2 regions of the Luteimonas pelagia genome follow, and region 1 is predicted to be linked to the other one. Evidence: predicted binding sites of a transcription regulator. Region 1 holds the regulator's gene; the other holds the start of a gene.

Region 1 (7,710 bases):
GGGCGCCACGGTGGCCGATGCGCTGCGCGACGCCGCGCTGCCAGCGGGCATGCGGGAGGGGATCGCGGGGCAGGCGATCCACGGCGTCGCGGCGTCGCCCGACGCGCGCCTGCACGACGGCGACCGCCTCGAGTTGCTCAGGCCGCTGCAGGCCGATCCGAAGGATGCGCGGCGGCGCCGCGCGGGACGGGGCGCGGGGCGCTGAAGCCCCTGCGCCGCAGGTTTGGCCGGGATGCCGTCAGCGGCCGCCCGGACCGTCCTCGTCGCGCTTGAGGTTCGGGCCGAATTCGCGTCGCGCGCGGTCGGCGATCTCGGCGTCCTGCTCGGGGAAGTAGTCGCCGTCCCACCGCGCCAGCACGCCCGACTCGAACCACAGCGTCAGGTTGCGCACCTCGGTGTCGCCGGCGCGGCCCACGCGTCGCGTGCTGGTGTAGTCCCAGCGCTCGTGGTGGAACGGATCGGTCACCGACGGCGTGCCGATCAGCGTGATCACCTGCTGCTGCGTCATGCCGGCCTGCAACTGTTCCACCGCGGTGGGCTCGAGCAGGTTGCCCTGGTAGATCGGTTGCCTGTACAGCACGCCACAGCCCGAGGCGAGCAGGGCGACGAGGGTGGCGGTGGCCAGTGTCCGTGGGAGGTTTCGCATCGGTCTCGCGGGGTCGGTCCGAAGCGGCCGATGATACACTCAACGCCCGCCGCCGCCGTCCCGCACAGTGCCGGCGATGCCCCCGCAGGACCGGGCCGGGGCCCGGACCCATCGACGAGGACAGGGACCGATGGAATCGCAGGACCTGCGCAAGGTCGGACTGAAGGTGACGCATCCGAGGATGCGCATCCTGGAGTTGCTCGAGCACGCCAAGCCGCGGCACATGACAGCGGAGGACATCTACCGCCAGCTGCTCGAGCATGGCGACGAGATCGGGCTGGCGACGGTCTACCGCGTGCTCACGCAGTTCGAGGCGGCCGGCCTGGTGCTCAAGCACAACTTCGAGGGCGGGCATGCGGTCTACGAGCTCGACCGCGGCGAGCACCACGACCACATGGTCGACATCGACACCGGCAAGGTGGTCGAGTTCCACAGCGACGAGATCGAGCGCCTGCAGGAGCAGGTCGCCGCGAGGCACGGCTACGTCATCGAGGACCACTCGCTGGTCCTGTACGTGCGCAAGAAGCGCTGACGTCCTTCAGTCGGCGTCGGCCAGCAGGGCCTTCGCGGCCGCGCGCGCCTCGCGTCCCACCGTCGAACCACCCAGCATCCGCGCCAGCTCCTCGGCACGCGCGGTGGCGTCCAGCCGTTCGACCGCGCTGCGGGTCAGGCCGTCCGCGTCCGCCTTGCTGACGCGGTAGTGCGCGTGGCCCTGGGCGGCCACCTGCGGCAGGTGGGTCACGCAGAGCACCTGCCGCGCCGCGCCCAGCGCCCGCAGCTTGCGCCCGACGATGTCGGCCACGGCACCGCCGATGCCTGAATCGACCTCGTCGAAGACCATCGTCGGGACGGCGTCCATCCCGAGCGCGGCGACCTCGATCGCCAGCGAGATGCGCGACAGCTCGCCGCCCGACGCGACCTTGCGCAGGGGTCTGGGCGGCTGCCCAGCGTTGGCGGACACCTGGAACTCCACGCGCTCGGCGCCCTGCGGATCCGGCGTGTCGACGCCGACCGGTTCGAGCGCGACCCGGAACACGCCGCCCCCCATGCCGAGCTCGCCCATCAGGGCGGTGACCTGGCGCGACAGCCGGTCCGCCGCCGCCTGGCGCGCGGACGTCAGCGCGGCGGCCGCGCCGGCCCAGGCCGACCGGGCGGCATCGATCTCCTTCCCGAGCGCCTCGGCCCGCTCGCCCGCGCCCAGCAGGGCGTCGCGTTCGGAGGCGAGGGCGTCGCGGTGGGCCCGGAGCTCACCGGCCGGTACGCGATGCTTGCGGGCGAGGTCGTGGATGCGCGCAAGGCGCCGGTCCATGTCCTCCAGCGTCGCCGGGTCGAGGTCCAGGTCCGCGCGGACGCGCCCGAGCAGGGCACCGGCCTCGTCGAGCTGGATCGCCGCCGCGTCGAGCATGCCGTCCACTTCGCCCAGCCGGGGTTCGTGGGCGGCCTCCCGGGCCAACGCCTGGCGGATGCGCTGCAGTTGGGTCGCCAGCGCGGCGTCGCCGGCGATCCGCGCGAGTGCATCGTCGCAGGCCGCCGCGAGCTCGGCCGCGTGCGCCTGCCGGCGGTGGCCGCTGGCCAGCGATTCGATCGCCTCGGGCGACAGGTCCTCGCGGCCGAGTTCGGCCAGCTGGTGTTCGAGCAGGGCGAGCCGTTCGGCGGGATCGCCGCGGTGGGACAACGCGTCGCGCTCGCGCACGAGCGCCGACCATGCGCCGGCCGCCGCGCGCACCGCGGCGAGCGCGTCGGCATGGCCGCCCTGCGCATCGAGCAGCGCGAGCTGGCTCGGCCGCGCCAGCAGCGCCTGCTGGTCGTGCTGGCCATGGATCTCGACCAGGTGGGCCGAGAGCGCCGCCAGCTGGCCGATGGTGGCCGGGCGGCCGTTGATCCAGGCACGCGAGCCGCCGTCGGCGCGCAGCGTGCGCCGCAACTGGCAGGCCTCGTCCTCGTCCATGTCGTTGTCGCGCAGCCACCGTGCGGCATCGGGCGCGTCGTCCAGCGCGAAGCCGGCCGACAGTTCCGCCCGGTCCGCGCCATGGCGGACCATCGCGCTGTCCGCGCGCGCGCCCGACAGGAAGCCCAGCGCGTCGACCAGCAGCGACTTGCCCGCGCCGGTCTCGCCCGAGATGACGGTCATGCCGGGGCCGAACTCGAGTTCGGCGCTCCGGACGACGGCGAAATCGCGGATGGCGAGGTGGCGCAGCATGGGGGGCGATTGTGCCGTGCGCGCGCTGCGCGGCCAACGTGCCGGCGTCGGGAATCCCGCCGGGCGCGCGTGGGAACCGGCGCCACGGTCCGGCTTGCGCCCCCGCGCGGCCGGTCGTATACCGGATCGGCCATGACCAAGCGCGCCACCGATCCCGCCAGCGACCCGCGTGCCCGCCAGCTCCTGCGCACGCTCATCGCGCGGTACATCCGCGACGGCGAGCCGGTGGGGTCGCAGACGCTCGCGCGCCATTCCGGCCTGGACATCAGCCCCGCGACGATCCGCAACATCCTGGCCGACCTCGAGGACGTCGGATTGCTGGCTTCGCCGCACACGTCCGCCGGCCGGGTGCCGACGGCGCAGGGTTACCGGATGTTCGTGGACTCGCTGCTGCAGCTCCGCCCGCTGCCGGAGACCGAGGTCGCCCGCCTCCGCGCCGAACTCCCCGCCGGATCCGGCACCAAGGACCTGCTGGGCTCCGCCTCCGAGCTGGTGTCGGCCATGACGCACTTCGTGGGCGTCGTCAGCGTGCCGCGGCGCGAGGCCTTCGCCTTCCGGCACATCGACTTCGTGCCGATCGACGGCCAACGGGTGCTGGCCATCCTGGTGTTCGCCGACAACGACGTCCAGAACCGCGTGCTGCAGACCCGCCGCCCCTACGAGGCCGACGAGCTGGAGCGGGTGGCGAACTACCTGAACCGGCATTTCGCCGGCCGGCCGCTGGCCGACATCCGCGCCACCCTCGTGCGCGACCTGCGCGCGGCGCGGGACGAGATGGAAGCGCTGCTGGCGAGCACGATGGACCTTGCCGAGCAGGCCCTGGCGCCCGGCGACGAGGACATGCTGCTCGCCGGCCAGACCCGCTTGATGGGGGTGCAGGACCTGTCCGACCTCGACCGCCTGCGCGAGCTGTTCGAGGCCTTCGCGCGCAAGCGCGAGATCCTGCAGTTGCTCGAGCGGACCATCCAGGCACCCGGCGTGCGCATCTTCATCGGCGAGGAGACCGGCCTGGGTCCGCTGGAGGGCGTGTCGCTCGTGACCGCGCCGTATGGCGCGGGCTCGCCCGGTGGGCCGGTGCTGGGCGTGCTGGGCGTGATCGGCCCGACGCGCATGGCCTACGAACGCGTGATCCCCGTGGTCCAGGCGACCGCGGACGCGCTGGGCGCCGCCCTGCAGGGGCGCTGACCCCGTCGCGTCGCCGCGGGTTCACGTCCGTGGCTTGAAATCCCACGCGGCGGCCCCATTGGGCATCCCCGTGCGGCACGGTGCCGCGTGAGGACACGGAGCGGATGACCACGGAACCGATGCAGGACGGCACGACGGACACCCGTCCGGCCGACGAAGCGAACGACCCCACCCGGGCGCTCGAGGACCAGGTCGAGGCATTGAGCGCGGAGCTCGAGCAGCTGCGCGCCGAGTCGCTGCGCGAGCGCGCGGACCTCGACAACCAGCGCAAGCGACTGGCGCGCGAGATCGACCAGGCGCGCAAGTTCGCCAACGAGCGGCTGCTCTCCGAGCTGCTGCCGCTGTTCGACAGCATGGAGGCGGGCCTTGCCGCGGCCGCGCAGGCCGACCCGCTGCGCGAGGGCATGGAGCTGACGCTGCGCCAGCTGCACCGGATCGCCGAGGCGAACGGGCTGGTGGAGGTCGCGCCCGCGGCGGGCGACGCCTTCGACCCCGAGCGCCACCAGGCGATGAGCATGGTCGCGGCCGAAGGCGTGCCGCCCGGCGCCGTCGCGCAGTTGTACCAGAAGGGCTACGTGCTCAACGACCGCCTGCTGCGCCCCGCGCTGGTGGTGGTCGCCAACCACGACTGAGCCCGCGTCGGCCACCGGGTTGAACCCCGGGCCGCCGGCCCCACATCACCGGCATCGGCGCCAGCGCGCGCCCATCGAACCAGGCCGCCCCGGCGGCCACCGCAATCGGAGAGGGAGCACCACACCATGGGCAAGATCATCGGCATCGACCTCGGCACGACGAACTCGTGCGTGGCGATCATGGAGGGCGGCAAGGCCCGCGTCATCGAGAACGCCGAGGGTGATCGCACCACGCCGTCGATCGTGGCGTTCACCAAGGACGGCGAAGTGCTGGTCGGCGCGTCCGCCAAGCGCCAGGCCGTCACCAACCCGAAGAACACGTTCTTCGCGGTCAAGCGCCTGATCGGCCGCAAGTTCACCGACGCCGAGGTCCAGAAGGACATCGGCCTGGTGCCGTACACGATCGTCCAGCACGACAACGGCGACGCCTGGGTGCAGACGGCGGACGGCAGGAAGCTGGCGCCGCAGGAAATCTCCGCCAAGGTGCTGGAGAAGATGAAGAAGACCGCCGAGGCCTACCTCGGCGAGACCGTGACCGAGGCGGTGATCACCGTCCCGGCCTACTTCAACGACTCGCAGCGCCAGGCGACGAAGGACGCCGGCAGGATCGCCGGGCTCGACGTCAAGCGCATCATCAACGAGCCGACCGCCGCGGCGCTGGCCTACGGCATGGACAAGAAGGGCGGCGACCGCAAGGTCGCGGTCTACGACCTGGGCGGCGGCACCTTCGACGTGTCGATCATCGAGATCGCGTCGGTCGACGGCGAGATGCAGGTCGAGGTGCTCGCCACCAACGGCGACACGTTCCTGGGCGGCGAGGACTTCGACAAGCGGGTCATCGACTACCTCGTGGAGGAGTTCCAGAAGGACCAGGGCATCGACCTGCGCAAGGACCACCTCGCGCTGCAGCGCCTGAAGGACGCGGCCGAGCGCGCCAAGATCGAGCTGTCCACCGCGCAGCAGACCGAGGTCAACCTGCCGTACGTGACGGCCGACGCCTCCGGCCCGAAGCACCTCAACATCAAGCTGACCCGCGCCAAGCTCGAGTCGCTGGTCGAGGACCTGGTCAAGAAGACGATCGAGCCGTGCCGCGTCGCGCTGAACGATGCCGGCCTGCGCGGTTCGGACATCTCCGAGGTGATCCTGGTCGGCGGCCAGACCCGCATGCCGAAGGTGCAGCAGGCGGTGGGCGAGTTCTTCGGCAAGGAGCCGCGCAAGGACGTCAACCCCGACGAGGCGGTGGCGCTGGGCGCCGCGATCCAGGGCGGCGTGCTGGCCGGCGACGTCAAGGACGTGCTGCTGCTCGACGTGACCCCGCTGAGCCTGGGCATCGAGACCCTGGGTGGCGTGTTCACCAAGATCATCGAGAAGAACACCACGGTGCCGACCAAGGCCTCGCAGACGTTCTCGACCGCCGAGGACAACCAGTCCGCGGTGACCGTGCACGTGCTGCAGGGCGAGCGCGAGCAGGCCCGCTTCAACAAGTCGCTGGCCAAGTTCGACCTCACCGGCATCGACCCGGCCCCGCGCGGCATGCCGCAGGTGGAGGTGTCGTTCGACATCGACGCCAACGGCATCGTCCACGTGACCGCCAAGGACAAGAAGACCGGCAAGGAGCAGAAGGTCGAGATCAAGGCCGGCTCGGGCCTGTCGGACGACGAGATCCAGCGGATGGTCCAGGACGCCGAGGCGCACCGCGAGGAGGACAAGAAGTTCCAGGAGCTGGTTCAGGCCCGCAACCACGCCGACGCCCTCGTGCACGCCGCGCGCAGCGCGATCAAGGACAACGGCGACAAGGTGCCGGGCGACGTGATCGGGTCGACGGAGTCGGCGATCGCGGACCTGGAAACCGCCATGAAGGGCGACGACAAGGCGCAGATCGAGGCCAAGTCGAAGGCGCTGGAGGAGGCCAGCCAGTCGCTGTTCGCCGCGGCCGCTGCCGCCGCCCAGGGTGGCCAGGCCGGCCCGGACGCGGGTGCAGGCGGTGCGTCGGGCCAGGGCGGGCAGGGCGACGACGTGGTCGACGCCGAGTTCACCGAAGTCAAGGACGACGAGCAGAAGTAGCTGTCATCCACCAGCGCCTTGCGCTGATGGATCAACTGCCCGCGTTCAACCGGCTGGTGCCGGTTAACGCGGGCGGTGCGTTTCGGGGAGAACGGGACCTGCGATGAGCAAGCGTGATTACTACGAAGTCCTGGGCGTCGCGCGCGACGCGTCCGCCGAGGATCTCAAGAAGGCCTATCGCCGCTGCGCGATGAAGCACCACCCCGACCGCAACGGTGGCGACGCCGGGGCGATCGAGAAGTTCAAGGAGTGCAAGGAGGCCTACGAGGTCCTTTCGGACGCCGGCAAGCGCCGGATGTACGACCAGCACGGCCACGCCGCCTTCGAGCACGGCATGGGCGGCGGCGCGGGTGGCGCCGGTTACGCCGACATGGGCGACATCTTCGGGGACATCTTCGGCAACATCTTCGGGGGCGGCATGCGCGGCGGCCCGCGGCGCGGCGCCGACATCGGGTACGTGATGGAGCTCGACCTCGAGGACGCGGTCGCAGGCGTCGAGAAGCGCATCGAGGTGCCGACCCTCTCCAGCTGCGCGCCCTGCAACGGCACCGGCTCGGAGGACGGTGAACTCGACACCTGCGCCACCTGCGGGGGCCACGGCCAGGTCCGGCTGCAGCGCGGCATCTTCAGCATGCAGCAGGCCTGCCCGCAGTGCGGCGGGCGCGGGCGGACCATCCGCAACCCCTGCGCGCACTGCCAGGGCCGCGGCCGCGTCGAGGAGGAGAAGGTCCTGTCGGTCAAGGTGCCGGCGGGCGTGGACAACGGCGACCGGATCCGGCTGGCGGGCGAGGGCGAGGCGGGGCCGCCGGGCGCCCGGCCCGGCGACCTGTACGTCGAGGTGCGGGTGCGCCCCCACGCGATCTTCGAGCGCGACGGCGACGACCTGCACTGCGAGGTCCCGATCCGCCTGGGCCAAGCCGCGCTGGGCGACAGCGTGCGCGTGCCGACGCTCGGCGGCGAGGAGGAGATCCGGATCCCCGCCG
Region 2 (7,710 bases), on a different contig from region 1:
CAGTTCGTCGAGCAGCAGCGGGTGCGCCGCGAGGCGCTCCCCAAGGAAGCCGCTGCGGGCGAAGGTGTCCACGACCCGGGCGAGGGCCTCGGGCTGTTCGTCGAGCAGGGCGAGGTAGCTGGTGCGGCGCAGGACGTTGTGGAGCAACGGCAGCAGCCGGTCGAGCGCGACGTCCGGCCGGCCCGATGCGACCGCCGCGCCCAGCAGCGCGGGCAGCACCCGGTCCAGCCGCGCGCGGGCCGCATCGGACAGGTCGCGGACGCCGCTGGTGCGGGCGAAGTCGCGCAGCGCCGCGTCCGCCGCGCCGGGTTGGTCGAACCCGGCCTCGGCAAGCGTCGCGGCCTCGCCCGCATCGGGAAGCGCCTTCCAGTAGCCGGTGAGCGCGTCCGGCGCGCGCGCGGCGCCCGTGCCGGCCGGCGGGGCCAGCAGCGAGCCGAACTCCTCCGCCACGCGCCCGCGATGCTGGTCGAGTTCCCCGACGAGCTGCGTCCAGTCCGCGTAGCCGAGTCCGCGCGCGATCCGCGCGCGGTCGAGGGGATCGTCCGGCAGCGCGTGCACCTGGGCATCGCGCAGCATCTGCAGGCGGTTCTCCAGGCGCCGGAGATGGCGATAGGCGTTGGCCAGGGCGCGGCCGACCGCCGGCTCGACGTGCCCGGCCTCGACCAGGGCGGACAGCGCGGGCAGCAGGCCGCGCACGCGAAGGGCAGGCTCGCGGCCGCCACGGATCAGCTGCAGCGCCTGCACGAGGAACTCGATCTCGCGGATGCCGCCCGGGCCGCGCTTGATGTCGTCGGCGAGGTCCTGGCGGGCGACTTCGGCCGCGATCGCCGCCTTCATCGCGCGCAGGCCGTCGAGCGCGCCGTAATCGAGGTAACGACGGTACACGAACGGCCGCAGTTCGCCGAGGAACGCTTCGCCCGCCGAGATATCGCCCGCCACCGGCCGCGCCTTCTGCCAGGCGTAGCGTTCCCAGTCGCGGCCTTCGCGCTGGAAGTACTGCTCCATGGCGGTGAAGGACAGCGCCACCCGGCCGGCGCTGCCGAACGGCCGCAGCCGCAGGTCGACGCGGTGGCTGAAGCCCTCCGCGGTCCGTTCGTCGAGCAGCCTGGCAAGTTGCTGGCCCAGCCGGGCGCACCAGTCCTCGGCGGCGAGCGCGCGCCGCCCGTCGGATTCGCCGGGCGACGCGAAGCCGTACACGAGGTCGATGTCGGAGGAGAAGTTGAGCTCGGCGCCACCGAGTTTGCCCAGGCCGAAGACGACCAGGCGCTGTGGTGCGCCCGCGCCGTCGCGGAGCGTGCCATGACGCTCCACCATGCCGGGTTCGAGGTGCGCCAGGCCCGCGCGCAGCGCCGACTCCGCGATGGCCGTGCTGCCGGCGAGGGTGTCGGTGACCGCGTCCGCGCCGGCCAGGTCGCGCCACACCAGCCGGGTCGACGCGGCCGCGCGCCACCGGCGCAGCGCGGACGGCCATTCCGGGGACGGCATGGCGGGGTCCGGCGCCGATGGCATCGCGCCGGGATCGTCGACCAGTCGACCAAGGAGCCCGGGCTGTCGCACCAGCGTGTCCAGTGCGAAGTCGCTCGCCACGGCGAGGGCGCGCAGGCGCTCGGCGACCTGGCCCTGCGCGAGCCGCGTGGCGGCATCCGGATCGGCGTCGCGCAGTCGCGCCAGCGCCCGGGATGCGATGTCGTCGAGTGCGCCGTGGGCGTCTTGGGGCGGCAGGTCCACGCCGCGATGATGGCACGCCGTCCGTGGGTCGCCGGTTGCCTGTCCGCCAGAAAGACGATGCCCGCCTAGCGGCGGGCATCGATGCCGCTCGCGCGGCCGCTTCAACGCGGGTGGATCACTCCACCGCGCGGGCCGCGTTGACGCGGCCGTGGCCGTGCGCGTCGTCGCGACCGGGCTTGCCCAGGTCGTCGGCGGTGGCGCGCAGCACGCTCTCCACGGCGCTCGGGGCCATTTCGCCCCCATGCTTGGCGACGATCAGCGCGGCCACGCCCGACACGTGCGGCGCCGCCATGCTGGTGCCCGCGCTCCAGCCGTAGCTGGCGGGGGCGCGCGTGGAGCTCATCACGAAGTCGAAGCCGTAGCAGGGGATGGTCAGCGCCTGGCCGGCATTCGTGTACAGGGTGCAGGCCTCGTTCGTCGGGTAGTCGCCGTTGCCGCCCGGCGCGGAGAAGTCGATCGCCGACTGGCCGCGATTCGAGTAGCTGGCCAGAACGTCGAGGTCCGAGCCCGCGCGGTCGTACGCCCAGCCCACGGGGCCGAGGGCGGACACCGCCAGCGTCGCCGGCAGTTCCGCCGGGAACGCGCGCAGGTTGTAAACGAAGCAGTTGCCGTCGTTGTCGCAGACCTTGGTGCTGCTGTCCTTGTCCAGGTCGCGGCCGTCGTTGCCGGCGGAGGTCACGATGAGCGCGTTCTGGCTCTCCGCGTAGCGCGTGGCGCGGGCCGTTGCATTGATGAGTTCACGCGTCGCGTTGGCGCCCGGTCCGTTGACGGCCAGGCCACCGCGCACGCCGAGGCTCATGTTGATCACGTCGGCGCCCGCGTCAGCGGCATGCACGATGCCCTGGATGATGCCGGCGAAGCTGCCCGAGCCGGTCGCGGCACTGAGCACCTTGACGATGATGAGTTCCGCTTCCGGGGCGACGCCGATCGTGCCGATGCCGTTGTCGGCGGCGGCGATCGTGCCGGCCACGTGCGAGCCGTGGGTGCTGCCGGTGGTGTTGCACCAGCCCTCGCCGGGCACGAACGAGGCCGAGCGCGACGCGTCGATCTGCGACGCCAGGTCAAGGTGCGTGCAGTACGCACCGGAATCCAGCACGGCGACGGTCGCGCCGGCACCGCGGTGGCCCGCGTTCCAGGCGCCGGCCGCGTCGATCGCGGCGTGGCCCCACTGGAAGTCGAAGAAGGCGTCGTTGTCGCCGGAGTTCGGCGGGTTCGCGAAGTCGGCCTCGACCTCGGCGATCTCGGGGATGTCGAACTGCAGCACGACGTCCTCGGCGATCGAGCGCAGCTCGCGGATCCGGCCCGCGCGCTGCGGGAAGTCCGCGTCCGCCTCGACCACGGCGACGCCGATCTGCGGCAGCCGTGCGGTGACCACGCCGCCCGCCGCTTCGATCTTGTTCTGCAGGCTGTTGTCGAAGGCGTGCGCCTTGGCCTGGACGATGTAGGTGCCCGCCTGCGCGGACGCAGCGAAGCCAACCGTGCCGAGGACCGTGATCACGGCCCTGGAAAGGATTTTCATGGATTGCCCCTGGTGAGAAGTTCGCGGATGCCCCCGGCCCCGATGTTGCCCCCGGACCGGGCACCCGATTCTAGACAGGCGTCACGCTTTAGCGCCCGCTGCGTTGCACCATCGAGACAATCTATCGGTTCATCGATTCGCCATTCCGCCCACGGGATGAAACGGCCATAAAAAAAGCCCGCACCGGCGAACCGGTAGCGGGCTTGCTCCCTCCCCCACGTCGGAAGCGGATCCGATCGTGAAGGAAGTGTTAGGGCGATTGCACGCTGCAGTGCAAAAAAGAACTGACCGGTTCAGTTGGGTACCGCCCCGGAACAAGGAAGCCCCGCATCGCTGCGGGGCTTCCGGTACCGCGGGCAACGGGGCGGCGGACCGCCCCCGGGGCCGGATCAGAAATCCATGCCGCCCATGCCGCCCATGCCGCCGCCGCCCGGCATCGCCGGCTCGTCCTTCTTCGGCAGCTCGCCCACCATCGCCTCGGTGGTGATCATCAGGCCGGCGATCGACGCCGCGTTCTGCAGCGCGGTGCGGGTCACCTTGGTCGGATCCAGGATGCCCATCTCGACCATGTCGCCGTACTCGCCGTTGGCGGCGTTGTAGCCGTAGTTGCCGCTGCCGTCCTTCACCTTGTTCAGGACCACCGACGGCTCCTCGCCGGCGTTGGCGACGATCTCGCGCAGCGGGGCTTCCATGGCGCGCAGGGCGATCTGGATGCCGTGGTTCTGGTCGACGTTGGCGCCTTCCAGGCCGGCGATGGTGGACAGCGCGCGGATCAGCGCGACGCCGCCGCCCGGGACCACGCCTTCCTCGACCGCAGCGCGCGTGGCGTGCAGCGCGTCCTCGACGCGGGCCTTCTTCTCCTTCATCTCGATCTCGGTCGAAGCACCGACCTTGATCACCGCCACGCCGCCGGCCAGCTTGGCCACGCGCTCCTGCAGCTTCTCGCGGTCGTAGTCCGAGGAGGTCTCTTCGATCTGCGCCTTGATCTGCTTGATGCGCGCCTCGATGCCCGAGGTCTCGCCCGCGCCGTCGATGATGGTGGTGTTCTCCTTGGAGACCTGCACCTTCTTCGCGCGGCCCAGGTCGTTGACCGTCGCCTTCTCGAGCTGCAGGCCGACTTCCTCGGAAATCACGGTGCCGCCGGTGAGGATCGCCATGTCCTCCAGCATCGCCTTGCGGCGGTCGCCGAAGCCCGGGGCCTTCACGGCGCAGACCTTCACGATGCCGCGGATGGTGTTGACCACCAGCGTCGCCAGGGCCTCGCCCTCGACTTCCTCGGCCACGATCAGCAGCGGCTTGCCGGCCTTGGCCACGCCCTCGAGGACGGGCAGCAGGTCACGGACGTTCGAGATCTTCTTGTCGTGCAGCAGGATGAACGGGTCGTCCAGTTCGCACTGCATCGACTGCTGGTTGTTGATGAAGTACGGCGACAGGTAGCCGCGGTCGAACTGCATGCCCTCGACGACGTCGAGCTCGTTCTCCAGGCCCGAGCCTTCCTCGACCGTGATCACGCCTTCCTTGCCGACCTTCTTCATCGCGTCGGCGATGATGTTGCCGATCGACTCGTCGGAGTTCGCCGAGATCGTGCCGACCTGGGCGATCGCCTTGTCGTCGGCCGTCGGCTTGCTGATGTTCTTCAGCTCGGCGGTGGCGGCGGTGACCGCCTTGTCGATGCCGCGCTTGAGGTCCATGGGGTTCATGCCGGCGGCGACCGCCTTCATGCCCTCGCGGATCATCGCCTGCGCCAGCACGGTCGCGGTGGTGGTGCCGTCACCGGCGTTGTCGGAGGTCTTGGACGCGACCTCCTTCACCATCTGCGCGCCCATGTTCTCGAACTTGTCCTGCAGCTCGATCTCCTTGGCGACGGACACGCCGTCCTTGGTGATCGTCGGCGCGCCGAAGCTCTTCTCGAGCACGACGTTGCGGCCCTTCGGGCCCAGGGTCGCCTTGACGGCGTTGGCGAGGGCGTTGACGCCGCGCAGCATCTTGGAGCGCGCGTCCTCGCCGAAGCGGATTTCCTTGGCAGCCATTTCGCGTTACCTCGAAAGTGTGTCTTGAGTGGGGATTCGGTATCGGGGGAAGCGCGCGATCAGCCGAGGATCGCGAGGATGTCGTCTTCCTTCACCACCAGGTACTCGGTGCCGTCGACCTTGACCTCGGTGCCCGAGTACTTGCCGAACAGGACCTTGTCGCCGGCCTTGACCTTCGGCGCGCGCACGCTGCCGTTGTCGAGGACCTTGCCTTCGCCGACGGCGACGACTTCGCCCTTGATCGGCTTCTCGGCGGCCGAATCGGGGATCACGATGCCGCCGGCGGACATCTTTTCCTCTTCCATGCGCTTGATGACCACGCGGTCGTACAGCGGCTTCATGTTCATGCGGACAATCCTCGCAAGTGCTTGATTGACGGGAGAAAGACCGCGGATTCTAGCAGTCCGGGGAAGGGAGTGCCAAACCCCGCGGCAAGAAAAACGCCCCCGGGGGGGGACCCGCCGGAGATGGGGGGTTCCCCGACGCTTTCAAGGGGGACCGGCCGAGTGCGCCCCCGCCGGCCCGGCGGGAGGCTGGCGGGGCCGCCACGGATCGGCGGCGCCATCACCCAGGGAGGGATTCCATGCGCCACTTCGCACTGCTCGCCGCCGGGACGATCGTCGCCGGTGCCTTGGCCCCCGCCACCGCACAGGCCGATGAGACGGTCCGGGTCAATGGACGCCTGTACACCTGCACCAACAGCTGCGTCGTCCACACGGACGATGACGGCTGGAGCATCACGGACTGCTGCGGCGGTCGGGTCAAGACGACCTACATCATCCGGAAGTGACGCGAAGGGCCACGACTCCCGGAGACCGGCGTGGTCTCCGGGAATGATCAAGGGAGAGGTCGAAATGCGGGTAAGGAAGCGAAGCGCAATCCATGTATCGATCGTCCTCCTGCTTGCCGCGTGCGGCGGCCATGACGGTCAGGAGCCATCCCGGGACAGACAGCCCATGGGCGAGGCACGACGCGAGTCGCTCACCCCGCGGGGCCCTGCGCATCAGTTGAACGGTGACCCGGCGCACCGGGCGGGAACGCATCCGCAACCGGGGTACCCGGCCCCCAGGCCACTGCCGGAGGATGGACACCTGCAGGCGGAGCGCATGTTCCTGGACGCGGGCAGCGCCACGTTGCGCGGCGACCAGGCAGGCGACGTGCTGGCGTCGGAGGAATTCGACGAGTTCGTGCAGGTGCTTCGCGACCAGATGGCCACGGACCGCGATGCGGGGGACCTGGCACGCTTCTACGGCGACCAGATCTCGGACCAATTGCCGCCTGCAGCGGCGCTCGGCGAACTTGCCTGCGGCACGAGCGTTTGCATCGGATCAGTGCGCGACAGCATCGACGGACAAGGGGGAGAAACCTGGGTGGATACCTTTTTCCGGAGCCCTGATTCGCCACACAGCAGCTTGGTCTACGCCCAGGTCCCAGGTGACGGACGGAACGTGGAGACCCGGTTCGTCATCGGCACTGATCCCGCTTACGCGGGTCTCTCCTTTCCGTTCCCGGACAAGGGCGGTGACTGATCGACCGCACGCCTCCTGCTGACGCTGCTCAGCCCACCCAGGCACGGGCGTTGCGGAACATCCGCAGCCACGGGCCGTCCTCCGGCCAATCGCGCGGTGCCCAGCTGAAGTTCGCGGTCCGGGGGGTGCGTTCCGGGTGCGGCATCAGGATCGTGGCCCGCCCGTCGTCGCTCGACAGGCCGGCGACCGCACCTTCCGAACCGTTCGGGTTGTCCGGGAATGCGACAGCCGGCGCCCCGTCGCCGGCCACGTAGCGCAGCGCCACGCGGGCGGCCTCCAGGTCGGCGCCGGCATCGAACGCCGCCCGCCCCTCGCCGTGCGCCACCGCGACCGGGATCCGGGAGCCTTCCATCCCCCGCAGCAGGATCGACGGCGAGTCCACGACCTCCAGCAGGCCCAGGCGCGCCTCGAACTGCTCGCTGCGGTTGCGCAGGAAGCGCGGCCAGTGCCCCGCGCCGGGAATGATGTCGCGCAGCTGCGACAGCGCCTGGCACCCGTTGCACACACCCAGCGCGAACTTCGCCCCGTCGGCGAAGAACGCGGTGAACATCTCGCGCAGCGCGTCGCGCTCGAGCACCGACGTCGCCCAGCCGCGGCCGGCGCCGAGGACGTCGCCGTACGAGAACCCGCCGCAGGCGACCAGGCCGCGGTAGCCGTCGAGCGTGTCGCGGCCCGAGACCAGGTCGCTCATGTGCACGTCCACGGGCTCGAAGCCGGCGCGGTCGAAGCAGGCCGCCATTTCCACCTGCCCGTTGACGCCCTGCTCGCGCAGGACCGCGACGCGGGGGCGGGCGCCGGTGTTGACGTACGGCGCGGCGATGTCGTCCGCCGGGTCGAACGACAGCACCGGCTGCAGGCCGGGCGCGTCGAACCGGCGCGCGGCGTCGCGCTCCTCGTCCGCGCA

What was found. Region 1 encodes HrcA, which represses chaperone genes, less so after heat shock. Its sites were predicted from a motif close to TTNGCACTCNNNNNNNNNGAGTGCNAA; they were not measured.
Region 2: the regulator HrcA is predicted to act here: its motif matches at 5,674-5,700, upstream of groES (co-chaperone GroES).

The regions. Positions count from the first base shown of each region.
Region 1 is NZ_BAAHCG010000001.1:52,036-59,745, reverse strand. It holds gene ACYU7H_RS00250 (RnfH family protein) at 1-205, shown strand, start outside; gene ACYU7H_RS00245 (outer membrane protein assembly factor BamE) at 239-646, opposite strand; gene fur (ferric iron uptake transcriptional regulator) at 777-1,178, shown strand; gene recN (DNA repair protein RecN) at 1,185-2,846, opposite strand; gene hrcA (heat-inducible transcriptional repressor HrcA) at 2,979-4,031, shown strand; gene grpE (nucleotide exchange factor GrpE) at 4,151-4,663, shown strand; partial or broken gene dnaK (molecular chaperone DnaK) at 4,778-6,727, shown strand; gene dnaJ (molecular chaperone DnaJ) at 6,831-7,710, shown strand, end outside.
Region 2 is NZ_BAAHCG010000003.1:39,040-46,749, forward strand. It holds gene glnE (bifunctional [glutamate--ammonia ligase]-adenylyl-L-tyrosine phosphorylase/[glutamate--ammonia-ligase] adenylyltransferase) at 1-1,728, opposite strand, end outside; gene ACYU7H_RS09055 (S8 family serine peptidase) at 1,844-3,247, opposite strand; gene groL (chaperonin GroEL) at 3,637-5,277, opposite strand; gene groES (co-chaperone GroES) at 5,337-5,624, opposite strand; gene ACYU7H_RS09070 (hypothetical protein) at 5,861-6,067, shown strand; gene ACYU7H_RS09075 (hypothetical protein) at 6,384-6,806, shown strand; gene purL (phosphoribosylformylglycinamidine synthase) at 6,835-7,710, opposite strand, start outside.